Regions from separate parts of the Saccharopolyspora sp. SCSIO 74807 genome, predicted to be linked through region 2. Evidence: riboswitches for the same ligand, from Rfam matches in the RefSeq annotation. Region 2 holds a riboswitch; each other region holds the start of a gene.
The links. Region 2 has a riboswitch for glycine ahead of gcvH (glycine cleavage system protein GcvH). Riboswitches for the same ligand answer to the same signal wherever they lie in the genome.
Positions count from the first base shown of each region.

Region 1 (6,379 bases), 2.9 Mb from region 2:
CCTGACGCGAGTGGACGCCGAGCGTCCATCGGGCCGGAGGCGCAGGTGAGCGCCGTACGGCGGATCGCACAACCGTGTCAGGGAGGGCTGTGGTGCAGGACGCCGACGGCACCACGGCCGGACCGCGTGGCCGGGGTGGGGCGCAGGATTCGGTGCCCCCGGAACCGTCCCGGCATCCGGCTCCGGACCGATCGGAACCGGGCGAGCACCCCGAGGCGTGCGAGCATCCCGAACCAGGCGAGCACGCGGCGCAGCCACCGGCGGACGACTCCGCGCAGCGACCGGCGGACTCGTCCGGTCCGGATGACGCCGAAACCGCAGCCCCGCCCGATCCCGGCATCGCGCACATCAAAGAGGTCGCCGCGAACGTCTGGGACGACCCCTGGCTGACCTGGCCGAACCTGCTCAGCGTGCTGCGCCTGGCCGGTGTCCCGCTGTTCCTCTGGCTGCTGCTGGGGCCGCAGCAGGACCTGCTTGCCCTGCTGGTGCTGGTGATCAGCGGGGCCACCGACTGGCTCGACGGCAAGCTCGCCCGCTGGCTGAACCAGTACAGCCGCGTCGGCGAGCTGCTCGACCCGGGTGCCGACCGGCTCTACATCGTCGCGACGCTGATCGCCTTCGTGCTCCGGGACGTGATCCCGTGGTGGGCCGCGGTGGCGCTGATCGGCCGCGACGTGGTGCTGACGCTGTGCTTGCCGGTGCTGCGCTGGCACGGGTTCGAGCCGCCCGAGGTGCACTACCTCGGCAAGGCCGCGACCTTCTGCCTGATGTACGCGTTCCCGCTGTTGCTGCTGGTGCAGGAGGACTTCGCGTTCGAGCAGGTCGTGCGCCCGCTGGCGTACGCCTTCACCGGCTGGGGCGGCGTGCTGTACGTGTGGGCCGGTGTGCTGTACCTGATCCAGGTCTTCGCGACCGTGCGGCTGGCCAGATCGAACCGGACCTGACCGCGGCGCAGCCGGCCGCAGTGCGCGTGCGCTGCCGGCGCCACCCGCGCTGCGGAGTTGATCACGTCGCGGCTGCCTTGCGGTCCGCTGCGGCCTCGACCTACGCTCGCGACGCCCGCGGCGATCATCGCGGGTGAGGCGGAGGCGCTGCGAAGTCCCGCCGGCCGAGCGACCAGGAAGGCGGGACCCAAGTGGCCCCGGAAGGGATCAAGTACACCGAAGACCACGAGTGGGTGCTGCGCACCGGCGAGGACACCGTCCGGGTCGGCATCACCGACTACGCCCAGCAGCAGCTCGGCGACGTGGTGTTCGTCCAGCTGCCCGATGCGGGCGAGGCGGTGCAGGCCGGTGGCGGCATCGGCGAGGTGGAGTCGACCAAGAGCGTCTCGGACATCTACGCCCCGGTCGCCGGCGAGGTCGTCGCCCGCAACGAGCGGCTCGACGAGCAGCCCGAGCTGGTCAACTCCGCGCCGTTCGGCGACGGCTGGATGCTCGAGATCAAGCTGGCCGACCCGGCGGCGCCGGACGCGCTGCTCGGCCCGGAGGACTACCAAGCCGTCATCGACCAGGCATGATCGTCGATCTCCGCACCGCGGCCGGATCGTTGTGGGACTCCCGCGTCTGCCACCTGGAACGGCGCGGTACGTTGGAACGCACTTGCACGACCCATCCGCGCAGAGGAGAGCTCAGGTGAGCCAGAACGACGGGCCCGGCGGCGTTCCGCCGGAGCAGTCACCGGAGACCACCTCGGTCTTCAGGCCGTTCCTGTCGGAATCGGAGAGCACCGAGAGTGCGGCTCCGGAGCCTGCGGCCTCCGGAGTCGACGCGCTGCCCGCCGGGTCCGCCCTGCTGGTGGTCAAGCGCGGCCCGAACGCGGGGTCGCGATTCCTGCTCGACCGGGAGACCACCAGCTCGGGTCGGCACCCCGACAGCGACATATTCCTCGACGACGTCACCGTTTCCCGTCGCCACGCCGAGTTCCGGCGCGAGGGCAGCGACTTCGTCGTCGTGGACGTGGGCAGCTTGAACGGGACCTACGTCAACCGGGAACCGGTGGACACCTCGGTGCTGGCCAACGGCGACGAGGTGCAGATCGGCAAGTTCCGGCTGGTGTTCCTGACCGGGCCGATCGACGGCGGCCAGGGACGCTGAAGGTCCGCGGCCGTTCCGCGACGGGGCGGCGTCCACGGCGCCGCCCCGACGGCATCCGAGGCGATCGTCCGATCGCGGCACCGGAGGCGATCATCCGATCGCCGGGTGCGGAGCCGCCGGTCCGTCCTCGCCCGATGCCCTCCGCGAGGCTCTGACCAGCGGTTGGCCGTTGGGGCTGCGGTGTATCGTTGCTGTGGGCGTCGTTGCGCTGCAGCAACCGGCAGGGCGCGGGAACTCCCCGTTCGCCCGGAGCCCGCAGCGGGCGAACGATCTCGGCAGCATCGCGAACGGCACCGGCGAGCGGAACCGGAGTCGGTCGACGAACAAGGGCCTGCACCGGCGGCACCGGCGTTCGCGCGCGGTCCGGCGAGCAGGCGGTACGAACCGGAAAAAGCCGTTCAGCGAGCGGAAAATCCGGCCGGAGGCGATGGCCAGTGGTAGGCGTGTCCGCCGTATCGCGGGTAGCGTCGGAGGCGTCGGTGCGCGATCCTCGACCAAGGATGTCACGCTTCGGCGCGCTGGAGGAGGCGATGAGACGATGAGCAGCGAGATGCGCGTCGTCGGCGTGCGAGTGGAACTACCAGCCAACCAGCCGATTCTGCTGCTGCGCGAAACCGACGGTGAGCGGTACTTGCCGATCTGGATCGGATCGGTGGAGGCCACCGCGATCGCGCTGGAGCAGCAGGGTGTGCGGCCGGCCAGACCCCTGACCCACGATCTGCTCAAGGACGTCATCGGCGCCCTCGGGCGGGATCTGGAGCAGGTGCGGATCACCGATCTGCAGGAGGGCACGTTCTTCGCCGAGCTGATCTTCGACGGGGACGTGCGGGTCTCGGCCCGCCCGAGCGACTCGGTCGCGCTGGCGCTGCGGGTCGGGGTGCCGATCCACGCCGACGAATCGGTGCTGGACGAAGCCGGGCTGATCATCCCGGACGAGCAGGAGGACGAGGTCGAGAAGTTCCGGGAGTTCCTGGACTCGGTCTCGCCGGAGGACTTCCGGGGCGCGGATACCTGACCGCCCCGGTGCGCCACGACGGCTCCCGCTGCCGAGAGGCACGGGAGCCGTTCGCATTTCCGGCCCGGTGGCGGGGAATTCCCGGTGGGGTGTCCGCCCGGCGGGGGTGCGTCCGCGCGTCGCGTTGACCCGCCCACGGGGTGGGCTTACCGTCGTTGCAACGCGAATTGCTCCGATGTGATTTTCCAGGTCGGGCGCTCGCGGCCCGGTCGCGGGAGCTCCGGGGCGGCAGCCGCCCGGTGCGGTTGTTCCCGGTGGTTCGCCGGCCCCGGTGGCCGGACGAGGGGAGGCAGGCGTGGTGGAGCGAGCACCCGGCGAAGATTCCGCGCAGCAGCCGGAACCGATGGCCGACCCCGCGTTGCCGGATCCCGCGCTGCCGGACGAACTCGTCGGCTACCGCGGACCCGCGGCCTGCCAGATCGCCGGAATCACCTACCGGCAGCTCGACTACTGGGCCAGGACCAAGCTGGTCGGCCCGTCCATCCGCAGCGCCGCCGGTTCGGGTTCGCAGCGGTTGTACTCGTTCAAGGACATCCTGGTGCTGAAGGTGGTCAAGCGGCTGCTGGACACCGGGGTCTCGTTGCACAACATCCGGCTGGCGGTGGAGCACCTGCGCGGCCGCGGGGTGCGCGACCTGGCGAAGATCACGTTGTTCAGCGACGGCACCACGGTCTACGAGTGCACCTCCGCGGAAGAGGTCGTCGACCTGCTGCAGGGCGGGCAGGGCGTGTTCGGCATCGCGGTCAGCGGTGCGATGCGGGAGATCACCGGCACCATCCACGAGTTCCCGGCGGAAAGAGCCGACACCGCCGACCCCGAAGAGCCCGTCGATGACGAGCTGTCCCGCAGGCGTCGGGACCGGCAAACGGGCTGAACCGGTTCGGCGGCCCCGGCCCGGGGATTTCGCGTGGACACGGTGCGTGCGCAGCGCGTCCGGTGCGTGGGACGTTCGGACGCGACGAAGATCGCACCGGTCGGCGCTCACTGGATCGGGTAGGGTGCGAGGCATCGCAGACCCCGTGCGGGAGAGTCCGCCGGTGATCCGGTCGCCGGCGGCGCCGAAGGAGCAAACCCTCCCCGACAACCTCTCAGGCGGCTGGACCGCACGGGCGAGATACCTCTGGAAAGAGGTGCCACCGGACGAGGTGGCGCCCGCCGACGGTGCAAGTCCGGTCCGACCGGGCGAAGCTCTCAGGCGTTCGCGATGCGGACAGTGACAGAGGGGGAGGGCAGCACACAACGCTGCCGCCCTGTGTCCGCTGCGATGAATGAGGTGTGGCGATGACGACCGAAGACCGGATCCCGCTGGCCGCCCTGGAACACGGAACCCCGTTCGCCGACCGCCACGTCGGGCCGCTGCCCGCCGAACTGGCCCGGATGCTGGACGTGATCGGCGTCGGCTCGCTGGAGGAACTCGCCCAGTCCGCGGTGCCGTCCGGCATCCGCGAGCGCGACCTGCACTTGGCGCTGCCGGAACCGGCGACGGAGGCGGAGGCGCTCGCCGAGCTGCGCGAGCGCGCGAGCCGCAACCGGCCGCACACCGAGATGATCGGGCTCGGCTACCACCCGACGATCACGCCGCCGGTGATCCGCCGCAACGTGCTGGAGAACCCGGCGTGGTACACCGCCTACACGCCGTACCAGCCGGAGATCTCGCAGGGCCGCCTGGAGGCGCTGCTGAACTTCCAGACCATGGTCGCGGACCTGACCGGGGTGCCGGTCTCGAACTCCTCGATGCTGGACGAGTCCACCGCCGCGGCCGAGGGCATGACCCTGGTGCGCCGCGCGGGACGGAACAAGTCGCCGCGGTTCGTCGTGGACGCCGACACCATGCCGCAGACGCGTTCGGTGATCGAGACCCGTGCCGAGCCGCTGGGCATCGAGATCGTCGAGGCCGACCTCTCCGCCGGTCCGCAGGGCCTGCCGGAGGGGGACTTCTTCGGTGCGCTGCTGGCCTACCCGGGCGCATCGGGCGCGCTGCGCGACCACGAGGCGATCATCGCCGAGGTGCACGAGCGCGGCGCGATGGCCGTGGTCAGCGCCGACCTGCTGGCGCTGACGCTGCTGCGCGCGCCGGGGGAGATCGGTGCCGACGTCGTGGTCGGCACGACGCAGCGCTTCGGCGTGCCGATGGGCTTCGGCGGCCCGCACGCCGGGTACATGGCGGTGCGCAAGGGCATCGAGCGGCAGTTGCCCGGCAGGCTGGTCGGGGTGAGCGTGGACGCCGACGGGGATCAGGCTTACCGGCTCGCGCTGCAGACCCGTGAGCAGCACATCCGCCGCGAGAAGGCCACCAGCAACATCTGCACCGCGCAGGTCCTGCTGGCCGTGATGTCGTCGATGTACGCGGTCTACCACGGCCCGGGCGGGCTGCGCGCCATCGCGCAGCGGGCGCACCGGATGGCGGCGGTGCTGGCCGAGCGGCTGCGCCGCGGCGGGGTCGAGGTCGTGCACGCGGAGTTCTTCGACACGATCGTCACGCGGGTGCCGGGCCGGGCGGCGGAGGTCGTCGACGCCGCTCGCGGCGAGGGGATCAACCTGCGCCACATCGACGCCGACCACGTGGGCCTCAGCTGCGACGAGACCACCACCCGGGAGACGCTGCTGAAGGTCCTCAGCGCGTTCGGGTTCGGTGGCGAGACGCTGACCGGGGTGGACGAGCTGGACGCGGAGACGGCCGACGCGCTGCCCACCGCACTGCTGCGCACGTCCGACTACATGACGCACCCGGTGTTCCACACGCACCGCTCGGAGACCTCGCTGCTGCGTTACCTGCGCAAGCTCTCGGACACCGACCTGGCGCTGGACCGCAGCATGATCCCGCTGGGCTCGTGCACGATGAAGCTCAACGCCACCGCCGAGATGGAGCCGGTGACCTGGCCCGAGTTCGCCGAGGTGCACCCGTTCGCACCCGGGCAGGACGCGGCGGGGCTGCTCGAGGTGGTGCACGACCTGGAGCGCTGGCTGACCGAGATCACCGGCTACGACGCGGTCAGCGTGCAGCCGAACGCGGGCAGCCAGGGCGAATTCGCCGGTCTGCTGGCCATCCGCGCCTACCACCACAGCCGTGGTGAGGCGGCGCGGGACGTCTGCCTGATCCCGGCCAGCGCGCACGGCACGAACGCCGCCAGCGCCGTGATGGCCGGGCTGCGCGTGGTCGTGGTGCGCTGCGACGACCAGGGCAACATCGAGATGGACCACCTGCGCGAGGTCGTCGAGCAGCACCGCGACGACCTGGCCGGGATCATGATCACTTACCCGTCCACGC
Region 1 covers NZ_CP146100.1:4,315,113-4,321,491, forward strand. The annotation lists gene V1457_RS19750 (CDP-alcohol phosphatidyltransferase family protein) at 339-944, shown strand; gene gcvH (glycine cleavage system protein GcvH) at 1,136-1,519, shown strand; gene garA (glycogen accumulation regulator GarA) at 1,635-2,096, shown strand; gene V1457_RS19765 (bifunctional nuclease family protein) at 2,635-3,111, shown strand; gene V1457_RS19770 (MerR family transcriptional regulator) at 3,455-3,985, shown strand; glycine riboswitch at 4,124-4,225, shown strand; gene gcvP (aminomethyl-transferring glycine dehydrogenase) at 4,393-6,379, shown strand, end outside.
Region 1: another riboswitch for glycine. It lies ahead of gcvP (aminomethyl-transferring glycine dehydrogenase); the one in region 2 lies ahead of gcvH (glycine cleavage system protein GcvH).

Region 2 (6,379 bases):
TGGTGTGCGCGGGCAGGCTCGAGGACGACGGGGTGATCCGCTCGATCACCGACTCCGGCGGCTGGTTGCGCACCGGCGACGCGGGAAGCGTCGACGCGGACGGCTTCCTCTCGATCACCGGTCGCAAGGACGAGCTCATCGTCGACGCCGACGGGCAGCACGTCTCTCCCGACGTCGTGGAGAACGCGCTGCGAGCGCATCCGTTGATCGGGCACGCATTGGTCTTCGGCAACGGACGGCCGCACCTGGTCGCGCTGCTGGTGCTGGACGAGGAAGCGGCTCCGGAATGGGCGCGGCAGCACGGCATCGACGGCACCTCGCCTGCCGAACTGGCCCGGCACCCGGAGGTGCTCGCCGAGGTGGACCGCGCGGTCGGGGCGGCGAACTCGTGGCTCGACGCGTCCGGCCAGGTCCGCGGGCACCGGCTGCTGGACCGCACGTGGGGCGCCGAGGGCGGCGAGCTCGGCCCGTCGATGCGGTTGCGCCGCCACGCCATCCACGACAAGTACGCCGAAGTGCTGGAGTCGCTGTACTCCTGACTTGCTCACCACCGAGTGGTGGCAGCCGATCGGCATCGCCGCCGTTGATCACTGATGGTCACCGAAGCGCCACCGGGGGAACCTCGATTCGGTGATCTTTGAGTATTGGTGCGGTTCGGACCGGGAATGTGCCGATACATCTGAGCGGACACTTCCCCGAATCCCCGGAGGCGCACCTGACATGGCTGCCACCAAACTGACCCGCACCCTGCTGCTGACCGCACTGCTCACCGCCGCGTCCGTGCCCGCGGGAGTGGCCAACGCGGCCCCGGACGCGGCCGAGCGCAGCGCTTTCACGCTCTCGGTCGGACCCGAGAACGGCGTCGAAACCCCGCGCACGACGCTGCTGAGCTGCGACCCGGCGGGCGGCACGCACCCGCGGGCGGACGCCGCCTGCGCGAGCCTGCGGGACGCGGGCGGGGACTTCCACCGGCTCAGCCAGAACCACGCGGCCACGCCGTGTCCGATGGTGCTCAAGCCCGTCGTGGCGACCGCGCACGGCAACTGGCAGGGCAAGCCGGTGCACTTCCGGCAGGAGTTCGGCAACGAGTGCGTGGCCGCGGCGAAGCTGGGCGCGGTGTACGACTTCTGATCCCGCCGCACGACGACCCCGCGCAAGGCTTTCGCGCGGGGTCGTTCGCGTGTGCGGCACCACTACTCGACCGACTGGCCACACTGGACGTATTACCGTGACGGCATGGCCGCAGAGCAGCACGAATCCGCCGGGAGACCGGACGGGCAACGGGAATCGTCCGCTTCTCGGTGGCCGCAGCGGCTCTACGGCACGGGCACCGAACCCGATCCCCGCTTCACCCTCGCCAACGAGCGGACGTTCCTGGCGTGGATCCGGACGGCGCTGGCGCTGATGGCGGCCGGGGTCGGCGTGGAGGCGTTGAACGCCGCGGCCGCGACGCACAGCCCGCTGCGCACCGCCCTTGCGGTGTTGCTGCTGCTGGCGGGGGTCGTGTGCAGCGTGGCCGCGTTCGGGCGCTGGGTGCGGCTGGAGCGCGCGTTGCGCACCGGCGCACCGCTGCCGTCGCCGAAGCTCGCGCCGTTCATCGGCTACGGCCTCGGCGCGATCGGCGTGGCTTCGTTCGTCCTGCTGCTGATCACCGGGTTCTGAGCGTGCCGCACGAGGAGCCCTGGGATCCCGGTTTGCAGGTCGAGCGCACCACGCTCGCGTGGTTGCGCACGATCATGGCCTTCGTCGCCGGGATGGCGGTGCTGCTGCGGCTGATCGCGCACCGCAGCGCAGTGGCCGCCGCGGTGTCCGCTGCGGTGTTCCTGCCGGTGGCAGCAGTGATCGCGTTCCTGGCGTGGCGCCGCCACCGGCGGGCCGAACGCAACCTCCGAGCGGACGAGCCGCTCCCCGACGGAGTGCTGCACGCCGGCGTGACCGCTCTGTCCCTGGTGGCCGCAGCCACCGCACTGGCCTACGCGCTGATCCTGTAGCGGACCGCCGCGGTTTTTCCGCGGACCATCCAGCGGAACCGCTGGCCTGCGGTGAACGACCCGTTCCCCGCAGGCTCAGCACTCGATCACGTTCACCGCGAGACCGCCGCGGGCCGTCTCCTTGTACTTGACCTTCATGTCCCGGCCGGTGTCGCGCATCGTGCGGATCGCCTTGTCCAGCGAGACGACGTGGCTGCCGTTGCCGCGCAAGGCCATCCGCGCGGCCGTGACCGCCTTGACCGAGGCGACCGCGTTGCGCTCGATGCACGGAACCTGAACCAGACCGCCCACCGGATCGCAGGTGAGACCGAGGTTGTGCTCCACCCCGATCTCCGCGGCGTTCTCCACCTGCCCCGGCGTCGCGCCGAGCACTTCGGCGAGCCCGGCGGCGGCCATCGAGCACGCCGAACCGACTTCGCCTTGGCAACCGACCTCGGCACCGGAGATCGAAGCGTTCTCCTTGAACAACACCCCGATCGCCCCGGCCGCGAGCAGGAAGCGCACGATGCCGTCCTCGTCGGCGCCCGGCACGAACCGCGCGTAGTAGTGCAGCACCGCGGGCACGATCCCCGCTGCACCGTTGGTGGGCGCGGTCACGACCCGCCCGCCCGCGGCGTTCTCCTCGTTCACCGCCAGCGCGAACAGCGTGAGCCATTCCATCGGGTCGTCCCGCTCGGTCAGGCTCGCCCGCAGCGTCGCCGCGCGTCTGCGCACCTTGAGCCCACCGGGCAGCACCCCGTCGTTGCGGGAGCCGTTTTCCACGCACTCCTGCATGACCGACCAGATGTGCAGCAGTCCCGCGCGCACCTGTTCCTCGGATCGCCAGGACAGCTCGTTGGCCAGCATCACGTCGCTGATCCGCGCGCCGGATTCCGAGCACTGCTCGAGCAGTTGCGCACCGGTGCTGAACGGGTGCCGCAACGGAGTCTCGTCCGGTTTGATCCGGTCCGCGCCCGTGGCGTCCTCGTCCACGACGAAACCGCCGCCGACCGAATAGAACACCGCTTCGCGCAGCGGGCCGGACTCGCCGAGCGGCCCGTGCGCGCTGAAGCGCATCCCGTTCGGATGCAACGGCAAGGATTTGCGCCGGTGCATCACCAGATCCTTGTCGGGGTCGAACCGGACCTCGCGCGCACCGTTGAGCAACAAGCCGCCGCCGGAACGCACCTCGTCCATCCGGTGCTCGACCGAGGACGGCTCGACGGTCTCCGGGTCGTGGCCTTCCAGCCCGAGCAGCACCGCCTTCGGGCTGCCGTGGCCGTGCCCGGTCGCGCCCAGCGAGCCGAACAGCTCGGCCTTCACCCGCACCACCTGGTCGAGCAGCCCGTCGCGGTGCAACCCCGCGACGAACCGGCCCGCCGCCCGCATCGGGCCGACGGTGTGCGAGCTCGACGGCCCGATGCCCACCGAGAAGAGGTCGAAGACACTGATCGCCATGGCCTGCCCCTTCCGGCCTGGCTCGGCTACTCGCCGCTGGTGAACGCGGCGTATTGCTCGGCGGTGAGCACAGCACCGGTGCTCTCCGCGCGCACTTCGAGCAGCCAGCCGTTGCCGAACGGGTCGGCGTTGACCGCCGCCGGGTCGTCCACGACGGCCTCGTTGACCGCTACGACCTCACCGGTCACCGGGGCGTACAGGTCGCTGACGGACTTGGTGGATTCCAGCTCGCCGCAGGACTGGCCGGATTCGATGCGTTCCCCGGTCTCCGGGAGCTGCACGTAGACGATGTCGCCGAGCGCTTCAGCCGCGTACGGCGTGACACCGATGCGGACCACGTCACCGCGGTCCTCGATCCACTCGTGCTCTTCGGTGTAGCGCAGCTGCTCGGGCAGGGACATGGAGGCTCCTGAAGGGCGTCGTGGGCACGGTCGTGCCCGGGTCCTGGGCCTCCCCCTCTGTTGCGGAACCTGAGAGCTTCACCGCCGCAGGCGGCTTGCACCGTGGGTGCGGCGCCGGAGCGCGCGCTTTCCAGAGTCGCCTCGCCCGAGCGGTCATGGTGCCTGAGAGTTTGCGGGGAGAGTTTGCTCCTTCGGCGCCCTGCTGCGCAGGGTCTCTCCCGCCCGGGTTCTGCGGCGGTATGCGGTTGTCGCGTGTGCGGCAACGATAAACGCACCGCTGCGGCTGGCAAAGCCCCTCCCACCGGACCGGGCACGCCCGATGGTCGGTGCGCAGGTGCCGCCGAACGGCGCTAGCCACCGCGAGATTGGTTCAACCACCCTGGTCGGGAACCGATCGACGGGAGGTTCCGGTGCGCGGAACTCGCAGGTCAAAGCTGGCTGCGCTGGTGTTGTCGGCGTTCGCGCCGGGTCTCGTGCTCGCGCCTGCGGCGCACGCCGAGCCGTCGGTCGGCGTGTGGCTGACCACTCAGGACGGCGGGCAGCTGCTCGCGCGCCAGCCGGACGTCGAGTTCGGCTCGGGCGGCGGGCATCGCACGATCACCGTCGATCCGGGCGAGACCCACCAGACCATGACCGGGTTCGGTGCGGCGCTGACCGACTCGTCGGCGGCGTTGATGAACGCCTCGCCGCGGCGCGACGAACTGCTGACCGAGCTGTTCGACCAGCGCGAGGGCATCGGGCTGACCGCGGTGCGGCAGGTGATCGGCGCCTCGGACTTCGCGCGCGAGGTCTACAGCTACGACGAGGTGCCTCCGGGCCAGGACGACTACGACCTGTCCGAGTTCTCCATCGCGCACGACGAGGCCGACATCCTGCCGCTGCTGCGGCGCGCGAAGGAACTCTCGCCGGAGCTGAACGCGGTCGCCACGCCGTGGAGCGCGCCGGGCTGGATGAAATCCGGCGGCTCGATGATCGGCGGCGAACTGCCCGCGCAGAACTACCAGGTGTTCGCCGACTACCTGGTGAAGTTCGTGCAGGCGTACCAGCGGGCTGGTGTGCCGATCGATGCGCTGACCCCGCAGAACGAGCCGCTGAACACGCAGGAGTCGTACCCGGGCAGCCCGATGGCACCGGACGCGCAGGCCGCGTTCGTCCGCAACGACCTCGGGCCGAAGCTCGAGCAGGCCGGGCTGGGGACCGAGGTGTTCGCCTACGACCACAACTGGGACGACGTCGACTACCCGAACCAGGTCCTCGATGCCGCCGCGCAGTACACCGACGGCGCGGCGTTCCACTGCTACGGCGGCGACCCGTCGGCGCAGTCCGCGGTGCACGAAGCGCATCCGGACGCCGAGATCCACCTGACGGAGTGCTCCGGCACCGAATCAGCCGACCCCGCGAACACCTTCCGCGACACATTGGCCTGGCAGGCCGACAACCTGATCATCGGCGGCACCCGGAACCACGCGAGCAGCGTGCTGCTGTGGAACCTGGCGCTGGATCCCGCGCACGGGCCGGTCCTGGACGGCGCCTGCACCGACTGCACCGGCGTGACGACCGTCGATGGCGGGGACGTGCGCTACAACGCGGAGTACTACGCGCTCGGGCACGCCAGCAAGTTCGTGCGGCCGGGGGCCGTCCGGGTCGGCTCGAACGACCTCGGCGAAGTCCGCAACGCCGCGTTCCGCAACCCCGACGGCTCCATCGCGCTGATCGCGCACAACCCGACCGGTGGCGAGCAGACCTTCACCGTGTCCGCGCAGAACCGCGCCTTCGACTACACGTTGCCCGCGGGCGGGCTGGCGACCTTCAGCTGGCCGGGCTGAGCCCTTCGCGCGGCGCGTCCACCGCGCCGATGGCACCGCGGCGACGAGCACGGGCGCGGCGTACCGGCGGAGGATGGTGGCAGCCACGCGGAAGGGAGCACGGGTGAAGATCGCGGTGCCGCAAGAGATCAAGAACCACGAGTACCGAGTGGCGTGCACCCCGGCAGGCGTGCACGAGCTGCGCGCACACGGCCACGAGGTGTTCGTGCAGGCCGGCGCGGGGTCCGGCTCGTCGATCCCGGACGAGGACTACCTCGCGGCGGGGGCGGAGCTGGTCGGTTCGGCGGACGAGGCGTGGGCAGCGGGCGAACTGGTGCTCAAGGTGAAGGAGCCGGTACCGGAGGAGTACCCGCGGCTGCGCGAGGGGCAACTGCTGTTCACCTACCTGCACCTGGCCGCATCGGCCGAGCTGACCGGGGCGCTGATGCGCGCCGGGGTCACCGGCATCGCCTACGAGACCGTGCAGGCACCCGGCGGGAACCTGCCGCTGCTGGCGCCGATGAGCGAGGTCGCAGGCAGGCTGGCCCCGCAGGTCGGCTCCTACGCGCTGCTGCGTCCCAGCGGCGGGCGGGGTGTCCTGCCCGGCGGTGTTCCCGGAGTGGCGCCCGCGCGGGTCGTGGTGATCGGCGGCGGGGTCGCGGGGCTGAATGCCGCGACCGTCGCGCTCGGCATGGGCGCGGACGTGGAACTGCTGGACACCAACGTCGACAAGCTGCGCGACATC
Region 2 covers NZ_CP146100.1:558,259-564,637, forward strand. The annotation lists gene V1457_RS02520 (AMP-binding protein) at 1-539, shown strand, start outside; gene V1457_RS02525 (SSI family serine proteinase inhibitor) at 721-1,131, shown strand; gene V1457_RS02530 (YidH family protein) at 1,237-1,662, shown strand; gene V1457_RS02535 (DUF202 domain-containing protein) at 1,665-1,991, shown strand; gene V1457_RS02540 (L-serine ammonia-lyase) at 2,067-3,428, opposite strand; gene gcvH (glycine cleavage system protein GcvH) at 3,455-3,829, opposite strand; glycine riboswitch at 3,970-4,060, opposite strand; gene V1457_RS02550 (glycoside hydrolase family 30 beta sandwich domain-containing protein) at 4,240-5,655, shown strand; gene ald (alanine dehydrogenase) at 5,759-6,379, shown strand, end outside.

Region 3 (6,379 bases), 570 kb from region 2:
GAACACCGCGGAGTTGAACTTCTTGGTGAACTCGTCGTCCGCGGAGAGGATCACCCCGCCGCGCGGGCCGCCGAGGGTTTTGTGCGTGGTCGTGGTGACCACGTGCGCGTGCGGCAGCGGGTTCGGGTGCAGCCCCGCGGCGACCAGCCCGGCGAAGTGCGCCATGTCGACCATCAGGTACGCCCCGACCTCGTCGGCGATCTCGCGGAACCGGGCGAAGTCGAGCTGGCGCGGGTAGGCCGACCACCCGGCGATGATCATCTGGGGTTTGTTCTCGCGGGCCAGGCGGGCGAGTTCGTCCATGTCGACCCGGTGGTCCTGCTCCGAGACGTGGTACGGCACCACGTTGTAGAGCTTGCCGGAGAAGTTGATCCGCATCCCGTGGGTGAGGTGCCCGCCATGCGCCAGGTCCAGGCCCATGATCGTGTCACCCGGCTTGAGCAGCGCGAACATCGCCGCAGCATTGGCCTGCGCCCCCGAGTGCGGCTGCACGTTCGCGAACGACGCGCCGAAGAGCTCCTTGGCCCGATCGATCGCCAACTGCTCGACGACGTCCACGTGCTCGCAACCGCCGTAATACCGCTTGCCCGGATAGCCCTCGGCGTACTTGTTCGTCAGCACCGACCCCTGCGCCTGCAACACCGCCTGCGACGCGAAGTTCTCCGACGCGATCATCTCCAGCGTGTTCTGCTGCCGCGACAACTCAGCGCCGACCGCGGCCGCCACCTCCGGATCCACCGCCGACAGCGAATCGTTGAACAGGTCCGGTGCGGACATCGCATTGCCTCCTGTGCTCGATGTGGGCCCTGCACGTGGGCTCTGAATGTGCTCGATGGGCTCTGAATGGTGATGTGGGCCGTGCCGGATGCGGGCCGCGCTGCCCTCCGGCCGGCGTGGGCGTGCGGGCATCTCGCCCGCGGGTGGTCAGTTCGACCGTCGGTAGAACGGCAGCTCGACGACCTGCACGTCGATGCTCCTGCCGCGGATGTCGACCTTCAGCTCGGTGCCGGGCGCGCTGTGCGCGCGGTCCACGTAAGCCATCCCGATCGGATGTCCCAGCGTGGGCGACGGCGCACCGCTGGTCACCTCGCCGACCTCGGCACCCGCGGCGTCCAGCACCGGGTACCCGTGCCGCGGCGCGCGGCGCGCATCGGTGCTGAGCCCGACCAGGGTGCGTTCGGTGGGCTCCTCGGCGACGCGGGCCAGCGCGGCCTTGCCGACGAAGTCACCCGGCTTGTCCAGCTTCACCACCCGCCCGAGGTTCGCGTGGAACGGGGTGAGGCCGGTGGAGAGCTCGTGGCCGTGCAGCGGCATCCCCGCCTCCAACCGCAAGGTGTCCCGGCAGGACAGCCCGGCAGGGGCCAGCTCGTGCTGCTGCCCGGACTCGGCCAGCGCGTGCCAGACCGCCGGGGCGTCGGCGGGTGAGGTGAACAGCTCGAAGCCGTCCTCACCGGTGTAGCCGGTGCGCGCCAGCATCACCTGCGCGCCCGCGACCGTGCTGCGGTAGCCGGCGAAGTACTTGACCGTGGACAGGTCCGTGTCGGTCAGCGGCGCGAGGATCTCGACGGCCTTCGGGCCCTGTACCGCGATCAGCGCGTAGTCCGCGGAAACGTCCTCGTACGCGGCGTCGAAGCCCTGCACGCGCCGTTCCAGCTCGGCGGAGACCACGTCGGCGTTCGCGGCGTTGGCGACCACCAGGTATTCCTGCTCGGCCAGCCGGTAGACGATCAGGTCGTCGAGCACGCCGCCGTCGGCGTCGCAGAGCATCGTGTAGCGGGCACGCCCGGCCGTTATGCCGGATGCCTTCGCCACCAGCGCGTAGTCCAGCGCCTCGGCGGCCTGCGGGCCGCTGATCCGGATCTCGCCCATGTGCGAGAGGTCGAACAGGCCCGCGGTGTTGCGCACCGCTTGGTGCTCGGCGGTGTCACCGGAGTAGCGCACCGGCATCTGCCAGCCCGCGAACTCGGTGAAGTGGGCGCCTAGCGCTCGGTGCACCTCGTGGAGAGGTGTCTGACGCGCGGAGGGCGGCGACGACGTCATGGTGCGGAACTCCTCCTCATCGGCACCGATCACGTCCGAGGACCGGCTGCGGCCACTTCCAGCGGAAACCATAGCCCCAGCGGAAGCTGCAGCTCGAGCACCTCGGCGGCGACGGGCGCGGTGGGCGCCGGCCGGCCTCCCCGGAGTCATTGGCCTGAGAGTTTCGCCGCGCTCGTGCGGCTTGCACCGTGGGCGAGGGATGCGGATCCCTGCTTTTCTCCGTGATCGCCTGCTGTCGTGCGGTGCGGGGCCTGAGAGTTTGGTGGGGAGGATTGCTCCTTCGGCGCTCCACGGCCGCATACCAGGGGCTCCTGGTGGGGGGAGTCTCTCCCGCACGACGTCGTCGGCGGCTGTTCAGTTGGGCTTTCGGTTGCTGGCTGACGCTACGGAGATCACGTTTCGCAGTCAACCGAACGTGAGCCCTGTCCCGTCACGAATAGTGTTCTTCGGATTCGCTGCGTAGCGGTGTCGGTGGCTTGCACGGTCGGCTGCTCGGCGGCTGCGCCGCCGGCGAGGCGAAGATCGAAAATTCAGTATTAATGATCAATCACGACGTGTTCGCTGCGACCAGCTCGAACTGCGCGCGCAGACCATCCACCAGCGCTCGCAGCGCCAGCTCGAAGCTGTCGTCGTCGATCTCCGCGGCGTGCTCGCGCAGCTTGTGCGCCTGCCGCAGGTGCGGGAACCGGTCGTCGTAGATCTCGGCGTCGTCCGGGAACCCGCCCGCGAACGAGCCCATGGCGGAGCCGACCACCAGGTACTTCGTGGAGGCCCCGATCATGGTGGCGTAGCGCGGCGGCCAGCCCGCGCTGGTCAGCCCGCCGTGCACGGCGTCGGCGCGGCTGAGCGAGGTCTCCCGCCGGGCCGGTCCCGAGGCCATGAACGGCACCAGGTTCGGATGCGCGGCCAGCGCGGCCCGGTAGGAGCGGGCCCAGCGCAGCAGCCCGGTGGTCCAGTCGGTGCCGAAACCGCTGGTGTCCACGCTGGCCATCACGCCGTTGGCGATCTCGTGCAGCAGCGCGTCCTTGGTGGCGACGTGGTTGTACAGCGAGGCGGCGCGCACGCCGAGCGCGTCGGCGAGGCGGCGCATGGACAGCGCTTCGAGGCCGTGCGAATCGATGATCTCCAGCCCGCAGGTACGGATGCGTTCGGAGGTCAGCAGCGGGCTCTTCGGCCGTCCCATCCGCGCTTCCCCCTGTTCGACGCTCCGCTCCGGGGTCTTCCCGGCACCGACAGTGTCCGGTGCTGCGCTCTTGCCGCAGCGCTCGGGGTGGTCCTAGAGTCCAAAACTAACGACGTTAGTTGCCGGGTGTCCACTTCTCGCGGGACGCCCGGCGCGTCCGGCGAGGAGGCCGCCGATGGTCAACGACGACAGTTCGATTGCGCAGCCGACGACGCCCGGCCAGCGGTCGACGACGCTGTCCCTGGCGTCCGTGCTCGCCGAGCCGGCCCGCCTGCGGCCGTCGGCGACCGCGGTCATCGAGGGCGACCAGCACGTCGGCTACGGGCAGCTGTGGGAGCAGGTCCGCGCGCACGCCGCAGCGCTGCGCGGACGGGGAGTGCAGCCCGGCGACCGGGTCGCGATCGTCGCACCCAACGTCATCGACTTCGTGCGCGCCTACTACGCCGTGCTCACCGCGGGCGCCGTCGTGGTGCCGGTGCCGCTGCTGCTGGTGCCGGACGAAGCGGCGCACCTGCTGCGCGACTCGGGCGCCAAGCTCGTCATCGGGCACACCTCGCAGCGCGCGCTGGCGGAGGAGTCCGCGCGCCGCGTCGGCGTCCCGGTGCTGACCGTCGGCCCCGGCGGCGATCCGGAGGCCTCGCCGGAAACCACCTCACTGACCGAACTGGCCGCGGCCGCCGAACCGGTGGCGTCCTTCGCGACCCGCGCCCCCGAGGACCCGGCGGTCATCTTCTACACCAGCGGAACCACGGGACGCCCCAAGGGCGCCGTGCTCACGCACCTCAACCTGGTCATGAACGCCGTGGTGAACGCCTTCGACGCGAACGACACCCGGCGCGACGACAAGGTGCTCGGCTGCCTGCCGCTGTTCCACGTGTTCGGCCAGACCGTCTCGCTGAACACCACGTTCCGCGCCGGTGCCGCGCTGGTGCTGCAACCCAAGTTCGACCCCGGCGAAGCTCTCGAGCTGATCCGGCGGCACGAAGTCACCCAGCTCAACGGAGTGCCGACGATGTACATCCGGATGCTGGAAGCCGCCGGGCCGGAAACAGCGCTGCCCAGCCTGCGGCTGTGCGTCTCCGGCGGCGCCGCGCTGCCGGTTGCGGTGCTGGAGAACTTCGAGCGGCGCTTCGGCGCGTCCATCCACGAGGGCTACGGGCTGTCCGAGACCTCGCCGACCGCCACCGTGAACCAGCCGGCGTTCGGCGCGCGCGCCGGAACCGTGGGGCACCCGCTGTGGGGCGTCGACGCCGAGGTCGCCGACCCGGACGTCGACGACCGCATCGAGCTGCTGCCCACCGGCCAGACCGGCGAGATCGTCATCCGCGGCCACAACGTGTTCGCCGGCTACCTCGGCGACCCCGCGGCCACCCGCGCCGCGGTGGTCGACGGCTGGTTCCGCACCGGCGACATGGGCCGCAAGGACGCCGACGGCTACCTGTCCATCGTGGACCGCAAGAAGGACCTGATCATCCGCAACGGCTACAACATCTACCCGCGCGAGGTGGAGGAGCTGCTGATCCGGCACCCGGCCGTCGCGCAGTGCGCGGTGATCGGCCTGCCCGACCCCGAACGCGGCGAGGAGATCTGCGCGGTCGTGGTCCCCGAACCGGGCGAGCTCGCCGACGATTCGCTGTCCGGGGCGATCCGGGCGTGGGCCGCCGAGCAGACCGCGCACCACAAGTACCCGCGCCGCGTCGTGTTCGTCGACGAACTGCCGCTCGGTCCCAGCCACAAGGTCCTCAAGCGCGAACTGCGCGAGCAGCTCACCGAGACGAACACCGCCGCTCGCGGCTGAGCCCGGGCCGGATTCGGAAAGGAACAGCACTGATGGTCGACTTTTCGCTCACCGAGGAAGAGCGGGACATCCGCGACTGGGTGCGCACCTTCGTGCAGCGCGAACTCATGCCGCTGGAGCAGGAGGTGCTGCGCCGCGAGCGCAACCACGAGCGCGGGCTGACCAAGCAAGAGCTCGGGCAGCTGCGGCAGAAGGCCCGCGACGCCGGATTCTGGGGCGTGCAGACCCCGGAGGAGTACGGCGGGATGGGGCTTTCCGCGGTGCTGACCGCGCTGATCGAGATCGAGCTGGGCCGCACGTTCGTGCCGTTCAGCTTCGGCGGCTACGCCGACAACATCCTCTACCACGCCAACGAGGACCAGCAGCGGCGCTACCTGCTGCCCACCATCGAAGGCGAGCGCAAGTCCTGCTTCGCGATCACCGAACCCGGCGCCGGATCGGACGCGAAGGACATCCGCACCACCGCCCGCAAGGAGGGCTCGGAGTGGGTGATCGACGGCGAGAAGACGTTCATCACCGGCGGCATCGACGCCGACTTCACGATGGTCTTCGCCGTCACCGACAAGGACAAGGGCGCCGACGGCGGAGTCACCTGCTTCCTCGCCGACCGGGACGCGGGCTGGAAGTCCGAGCCGATCGAGATCATGGGCGAGTGGGACCGGCAGCCCGCCGCGCTGCAGTTCGACGGCGTGCGGGTGCCGGAGGAGAACGTGCTCGGCGAGGTCGGCGGCGGCTTCAAGCTCGCCATGCAGTGGATCGGCCGCGGCCGGTACCTGCTGCCCGCCCGCGCGCTCGGCGGCTGCGAACGCATGATGGAGATGTCCATGGACTACGCGCGCAGCAGGAAGACCTTCGGCGCGCCGATCGCCGATCGCCAGGCCATCCAGTGGATGATCGCCGACTCCGCGGTGGAGATCGAATCGCTGCGCTGGCTGGTGCTGCAGGCCGCGTGGCAGTCCGACCAGGGCATGGACTCGCGGCACGCGCAGAGCATCGCCAAGCTCTACGGCGGCACCCGCGCCAACGAGATCGTGGACCGGATGATGCAGATCCACGGCGGCATGGGCTACACCCGCGAACTGCCCATCGAGCGCTGGTACCGGGACATCCGGCTGCTGCGCATCTTCGAGGGAACCGACGAGATCCAGCGCCGCACCATCGCCCGCAACCTGCTCAAGGGGCACTCGTCGGTCAGCGGTGTGCTCGGCTAGGAGCGTTCGCGGGGCTGCAGGGCTCGATCGGGTGCCCGAAATGCCGGTACCCTGTGGGTAACCGTGCCCGAACGGTCCGAGTGGGAGCGACCATGTCTCTGTTCAAGAAGGTGACCGACTTCGCCAAGAGCCCGCAGGGCAAGAAGG
Region 3 covers NZ_CP146100.1:6,681,589-6,687,967, reverse strand. The annotation lists gene glyA (serine hydroxymethyltransferase) at 1-777, opposite strand, end outside; gene gcvT (glycine cleavage system aminomethyltransferase GcvT) at 925-2,040, opposite strand; glycine riboswitch at 2,174-2,270, opposite strand; glycine riboswitch at 2,271-2,383, opposite strand; gene V1457_RS30530 (TetR/AcrR family transcriptional regulator) at 2,588-3,223, opposite strand; gene V1457_RS30525 (long-chain fatty acid--CoA ligase) at 3,399-5,021, shown strand; gene V1457_RS30520 (acyl-CoA dehydrogenase family protein) at 5,054-6,232, shown strand; gene V1457_RS30515 (hypothetical protein) at 6,325-6,379, shown strand, end outside.
Region 3: another riboswitch for glycine. It lies ahead of gcvT (glycine cleavage system aminomethyltransferase GcvT); the one in region 2 lies ahead of gcvH (glycine cleavage system protein GcvH).